Regions from separate parts of the Salibacterium sp. K-3 genome, predicted to be linked through region 1. Evidence: predicted binding sites of a transcription regulator. Region 1 holds the regulator's gene; the other holds the start of a gene.
What was found. The regulator CtsR, encoded in region 1, represses protease genes until heat stress. The targets are predictions, from matches to a motif close to ATGGTCAATAAAGGTCAAACA.
Positions count from the first base shown of each region.

Region 2: the regulator CtsR is predicted to act here: its motif matches at 1,909-1,929, upstream of clpP (ATP-dependent Clp endopeptidase proteolytic subunit ClpP).

Region 1 is NZ_JBSVZE010000004.1:54,967-58,347, forward strand. Features, by position in the region: gene clpC (ATP-dependent protease ATP-binding subunit ClpC) at 1-141, opposite strand, end outside; gene ACW9JV_RS18955 (protein arginine kinase) at 169-1,248, opposite strand; gene ACW9JV_RS18960 (UvrB/UvrC motif-containing protein) at 1,248-1,793, opposite strand; gene ACW9JV_RS18965 (CtsR family transcriptional regulator) at 1,822-2,286, opposite strand; gene ACW9JV_RS18970 (MgtC/SapB family protein) at 2,398-3,108, opposite strand.
Region 2 is NZ_JBSVZE010000001.1:877,508-880,888, reverse strand. Features, by position in the region: gene rpoN (RNA polymerase factor sigma-54) at 249-1,604, opposite strand; gene clpP (ATP-dependent Clp endopeptidase proteolytic subunit ClpP) at 1,995-2,573, shown strand; gene ACW9JV_RS04115 (HPr family phosphocarrier protein) at 2,613-2,870, opposite strand; gene whiA (DNA-binding protein WhiA) at 2,894-3,381, opposite strand, start outside.

The sequences.
Region 1 (3,381 bases):
AGCCGCAATGCCCTCTCCTTCCCGAATCAAACCGAGAAGAATGTGTTCCGTGCCTATATTGTTATGGCCCAGTCGGATAGCTTCTTCCTGGGCAAGTGCCAGTACTTTCTGGGCTCTTTCCGTAAAACGTCCAAACATCATCTATGCGCACCTCCACTAGTTAATAGCTTACTCTCCGTTTTCTTCCTCCAGCTCCATTCTCTCACGAATCAGCGCAGCGCGTCTCACATCACGCTCATCCGCGGCCAATTCACGGCCTGCATACTGCTGGAGGAAAGCCGGCTGGGTCAAAATCATCAGTTCATTCAGGATATTACCCGAAATTCCTTCAATTAAATCCAGGTCAATGCCAAGCCTGACATCCGAAAGGCGTTCGGTTGCCTCATTTGATCCTATGATACGGCTGTTTTTCAACAGACCGTAAGAGCGGAACACTTTGTCTTCGATGTAGGTTCTGGATGAACGCATCAGCGCATCTCTTGCCATGCGTTCCTGTCGGATAACCTGGGTGACTACTCCTTTCAGATCCTCTACAATATCTTCTTCCGATTTTCCAAGAGTTATCTGGTTGGATATCTGAAAAAGATTCCCACGGGCTTCGCTTCCTTCCCCGTATATTCCACGGACAACAAGACCGAGCTGATTAATGGCCGGGAGAATCCGGTTCAGCTGCTGAGTCATGACAAGAGCCGGCAGATGCATCATCACCGAGGCTCTCATCCCGGTACCGACGTTGGTGGGACAGCTTGTTAAGTACCCGCGTTTTTCATCAAAGGCATATGTTATTTTCTCTTCGGTCCAGTCGTCGAGCTTATTGGAAAAATCCAGCCCCTCACTCAGTTGAAAGCCCCGGAACAGTGACTGCATGCGGATGTGATCTTCTTCGTTCAGCATGATGCTTACCGATTCATCCGGACTGAGCATCACTGCTCCGAATTGGGACTGCTCCGCCAACTGAGGACTGATCAAATGTTTTTCGACCAGCACTCTTTTTTCGTTGGGAGAACAGTCATCCATGTTCAAGCGCTCCAGAGATCCGCCGGCTTGCAGACGGATGGCCGAAAACTCCCGGGCTGTATGGTTCAGAACAGCTTCTGCCGTCTCCGGTGAAGCAAAAACAGGGAAAGGATAGTTTTCCATGTTCCGGGCTATACGGATTCTTGTACTTAATACAATATCACTGTCCGGTCCCGGTCCGCTTTTCATCCACGGACTTATCGCTTTTGATATAAAACGCTGCAGCGACATCAAGCCTCCTCCTCCCCGTTCTGAATTTTCCCTTCCAATTCCCGGATATGATCGCGCAGACGGGCTGCTTCTTCAAACTCTTCCTCTTCAATGCTGGTACGCAGATCTTCCCTGAGCTTTTCAATTTCGCGCTGCACCTGCATCTTCCCGCCTGTTCTTTTCGGAACTTTCCCGGCATGACGGTAATTTCCGCTGTGCACCCGTTTCAGGATCGGATCCAGTTTCGCATCAAAGGCGTGATAACACCGTGCGCACCCGAATCGGCCTGTTTTTGCAAAACGCTCATATGTCAGGCCGCACTGATCACAAACCAGCTGTTTTTGTTCCGTGGTTCCTGCAGACTTAAATTCATTATTGCCGGATACCTGATCAACATTCAACAAACCCGATAATAATTCATGAATGGAATAACTGTTCGATCCCGGAATCTGTTCTCCTTTATCCCGGGCACAGTCATCACAAACGTGCATCTCTGCTTTTTTACCATTAATGATTTTGGTGAAATGCAGCGTCGCCTGGCGTGTTTGACATTCTTGACAAAGCACTTCCTACATCCTCCCTCCGCAGTCTGTTTTACTGATAACGCAGACTCTGAAGCATGGCTTTCAGCATTTTCGCACGAACCCTGTCCCGCTCTTCTGCATATTTCAGCGATAGAATATTGCGGTCCACGGCAGAAGCCATTACGTTGGCCTCCCGCCTTGATATGGCTTCCTCTTCATACAGGCGCATGATGATGCTCTCCGCTGTTACCTGATCCACTCCTCCGTCTATCAGCATAAGCAGCTGGTCAATCAACTCGGCATGATCATCCACCTTCACTTTTGTAATACGAATATACCCGCCGCCGCCCCTTTTGCTTTCCACAATATATCCTTTTTCATTCGTAAATCTGGTACTGATTACATAATTAATCTGCGACGGCACACATTCAAAACGTTTCGCCAGTTCACTTCGCTTTATTTCAATTAAATCCCTGTCACTTTGAGTAAGAATCTGCTTTAAATATTTTTCAATGCCATCTGAAATATTACGCAAAAGGGCCAGCCTCCTTCCCGGTTACATGTATTTCTCACGCTTCTGACTTTGACTATCTTTGACTTTAAATATAATACAAAGCAGAACAAAAATCAAGTACCAGGGGCTCTATCAGGAGGTCCATGTCATTTCCACTTCCAGAACACCGTTGATTTTTATCAGACGGTCATAAAGTACCGTATGATTCGTTTCAGAGGAATCTTCAATATAAAAAACAAAGGATAATTTCTGTTCCAATTCGGCCGTATTATCTGCACTGCCCGCCACCTTTTTCACAAGTACGTTCTCTTCTTCGAATGCTTTAACTACATCAGATAACGGACTATTATCTTTATCCATAATGATATTAACCTTTTTCTGAGAAGAAGAGGTCTGAAATAGCCGTTCAATGTTATTCAGAAAAAGAAGACTCAACAGCACAATAATCGTCGTCAAAATGGCTGCAAAATACATACCGGCTCCCGCAGCTAATCCGATCGCTGCGACTACCCAGATAGAAGCTGCCGTTGTTAAACCTTTGATGGATACCCCCTGCACAATAATGGTGCCTGCTCCCAAAAATCCAACACCGCTTATGACATAAGAAGCCAGACGGGACGGATCGTACCGGGCCACCTCTTCGTTTGCCTCAAGATAAGGCTGAAAACCAAATAGCGCCATTACCATCGCCAGGCACGCGCCCGTTCCCACCAGCATGTGCGTCCGAAATCCCGCCGGATGCCTTTTATATTCACGCTCCGCGCCAATCAATCCAGCAAGTGCTGCTGCCGATATAATCCGTACCATAATAATATATGACTCCTGCGTAAAAAATGCATCCATAAGACATCTCCTTTCCTTTTATCAAACCTGTACGTTTCCGCCTCGCTTTTAGAAAAAGAAAAACCATTCTAACATCCGAAGCTCTGAGAATAAACACGTTTCAAAAATCGTACCATAAAGACATATAATATTTATATAAATACCGGATACAACGTATCACCTACCGGTTTTGATCTTTACATAACTAAGAAAAGTGCAAGCGTCCCGGAAATAGGATGTTCGGCTGAGAAAGCTGGCATCCTGCAGTCCTTCGTGTGGGATCTGAAGCGGATG
Region 2 (3,381 bases), on a different contig from region 1:
TTTCCCCTGTCCCCCATACTATACCCTTTTTCTACAGTAAAATGTCCATAAAAACATGGAACGGGACATTTCTGAGTATATCGAGGAAAAAATGGCCGGTATATAAAAATATTGGACATTTTCCAGACCGGTTTCGCGAAAAGTGGCTGCATCCTACGTTTTATGGACAGTCTGCCGTCCAAACCGTCCGCTTAATCTTACAAAAAAGAAGGAGCTGTCTCATTGTACAGCACCCTCCCTCTTGTATTTCAGGTATACCGTTTCCGTTTGGAGGAAGATGGAATATGCAGTTCCTCCCGGTACTTTGCGACCGCGCGGCGCGAAACGGATATTTCTTTTTCCGCTTCCATCAGAGAAGCGATTTTCTGGTCGGAAAGCGGCTTCTGTTTGTTTTCTTCTTCCACTTTCTCCCTTATCAGGTTTTTGACCGCATAAGCGGAGGTCCAGCTGCCGTTCTGACCTTCAATTCCGGTAGTGAAAAAGTACTTCAGTTCAAACAGGCCGTGCGGAGTCTGGACATACTTATTGGCGGTCGTCCGGGAAACAGTGGATTCGTGTACACCCGCTTCTTCCGCGATATCTTTCAGCGTAAGCGGCCTCAATGCCGACGAACCGCGGCGGAAAAATTCTTCCTGGTGATGGACAACGGCTTCAGTAACCGCCCGGATGGTATGCTGCCGCTGATCGATGCTTTTCAGCAGCCACACCAGCTGCCTGTATTTCTTCTCTGCGTATTCCGCCGCTTCTCCTTCCGCTTTCTGTTCAAGCAGGTGTCGGTATTGGCGGTTCATCCTGATTTTCGGCAGGCTGTCGTCCCGGAGACGTACCACAAAGCTGTGCCCTTCCCGCTCCACATACACATCAGGAATAAGACGAACCGGTGATTCTCCGCCAAACCCTGCACCGGGATGGGGATCCAGCTGTTGAATGTCATCATGGACAGCCTGGATATCCTCCAGCGTCACGTTCATCCGGGAAGAAAGCTCTTTCCATTTCCGCTCCCCGAAATCCTGGAGATGCTCTGTCACGATTTTTTCGGCCAATGGATGCCGTGGCTGCCTCCGCTTTAGCTGTAGAAAGAGGCATTCCCCAAGTGAACGTGCCCCCACTCCCGCCGGCTCCAGAGTCTGAAGTTCTTGCACCGCCTCTTCATACGTTTCGCGGGCAACCGGAAGCACTGCGGCCGTTTCTTCATATGTTCCTTCAAGATATCCGTGATCATTGACGTTGCCGGCCAGATAATACAAGAGCTCCGTTTCAAGCGGTCCGGTCTCCAGCATCCGTATCTGTTCTTCCAGATAACCGGTAATCCCCGCTGCCGCGTTCTGGAGGCGGTCAAACGGCGATCCGTCCCCTCCGTCCTCCTGCATCCCGTTTCCGGACGCTTCATCTTTCCACATTACCGGCATGTCATAGCCGGAATCTTCCTGCATACCCGAAGACGTCTCTTCCATTTCCATCAGCGGATTCTCCAGCGCTGTCTCTTCTATATATTTCGTTAACTCGATCGTCGAAAGCTGTAATAAGGAGATAGCCTGGCGAAGCTCCTGCGTCATGACGAGGTTCATTGTTTGTTTCTGGTGCAGGCCCATTTCCAGGTTCATTAAAATTCCTCCCTTTTTCGTTGAAAGCGTTTACCTATTATATCATATGTGAAGGCGCTCGTACGTTATCTCCTCAAATTTTTCTATACTTCTTATTATATCGCGGAATCAGTGTCGTTTCTCTTTCCTTGTCCGTTTTTTTAACGAAGTTTGAATCCTTGAAAAAACGGGTAAAATACAGAAGGAATTTCGTTGTACATAACGAAGAGAAACACAAAGAGGAGGTCCGGCTGTAAATCATTCGAGGTTTTTTATTTTATCATGTACAATGAGAGACGGACATGATGCAGTAGCCGGTTCTTTTTATTTGACCATTATTGACCATTGGGGTATGATGGAATCAACAGCTGAGCAAGAGCTGCACGCATTTAAAGAAGGAGGATGTAACACATGAACTTGATTCCAACAGTTATTGAACAGACCAACCGCGGAGAACGCGCGTATGACATTTATTCGAGGCTGTTAAAAGACCGTATTATTATGCTCGGTTCCGGCATTGACGATAACATTGCCAACTCCGTTGTCGCCCAGCTGCTGTTTTTGGCTGCGGACGATCCGGATAAAGATATTTCCCTTTACATCAACAGTCCGGGAGGTTCGATCACAGCAGGCATGGCCATCTATGACACCATGCAGCACATTAAACCTGAGGTTTCCACTATCTGCGTGGGAATGGCTGCTTCGATGGGATCCTTCCTGCTTGCAGCAGGAAAAGAAGGCAAGCGCTATGCCCTGCCCAACAGTGAAGTTATGATTCACCAGCCGCTCGGCGGTACCCAGGGACAGGCTACGGATATTGACATTCATGCCCGCCGGATCCTTGAAATCCGCGACAAGCTGAACAACATTCTATCAGAGCGCACCGGCCAGCCGAAAGAGATTATCGAGCGCGACACCGACCGCGACAACTTTATGACGGCCGAAGAAGCGAAAAACTACGGCCTCGTCGACGACGTTCTGTACAAATAATGCAAAAAACCGGCACCTTGGAAAAGGATGCCGGTTTTTTTATTCTTCTTTTTCCACAAAGCGGACCAGTTCCTCGGACGCTTCCTGTTCATCCACCCCGTCCACCGTAAGCTTAATCGATTCTCCGCTTCTCGCGGCCAGGCTCATAATCCCCATGATGCTTTTCGCGTTCACCTTTTTGTCTTCTTTTTCAATAAATACATCGGATTGAAAGCGGTTTGCTTCCTGAACAAATAAAGCAGCAGGCCTGGCCTGCAATCCCGTCTTTAAACGCACTTCTGCTGTTTTTTCAATCAAATGGTTGTTCCTCCCTTTTTCCTTTATTCTGCATGAATCCCGTTTTCCGGCAGTACGACATCTTCACCGTTGCGGATCTTTTCAGCAAGCTGGTCGATTTTGCGGAGCCTGTGGTTGACGCCGGACTTGCCTACGGGGCCGCTTGGCACCATCTCTCCGAGTTCTTTCAGGGTGACATCCTGGTATTTCACTCTAAGCTCCGCCATTTCGCGTACTTTCTCAGGAAGGTTTTCCAGTCCGATCCTGCCGGCCACAAGTTGAATATTTTCCACCTGGCGGAGCGCGGCTCCCACTGTCTTGTTCAAGTTCGCCGTTTCACAGTTCACAAGACGATTCACAGAATTGCGCATGTCTTTCATGATCCTCACATCTTCAAAATAGAGAAGTGCCTGGTGAGCACCGATGACATTTAGAAATTCTGTTATTTTTTCACTTTCTTTAATGTACAGGATAAATCCTTTTTTTCGCTCCAAACTTTTTGAAGAAAGATCGAATTCCTGCAGCAGTTCCC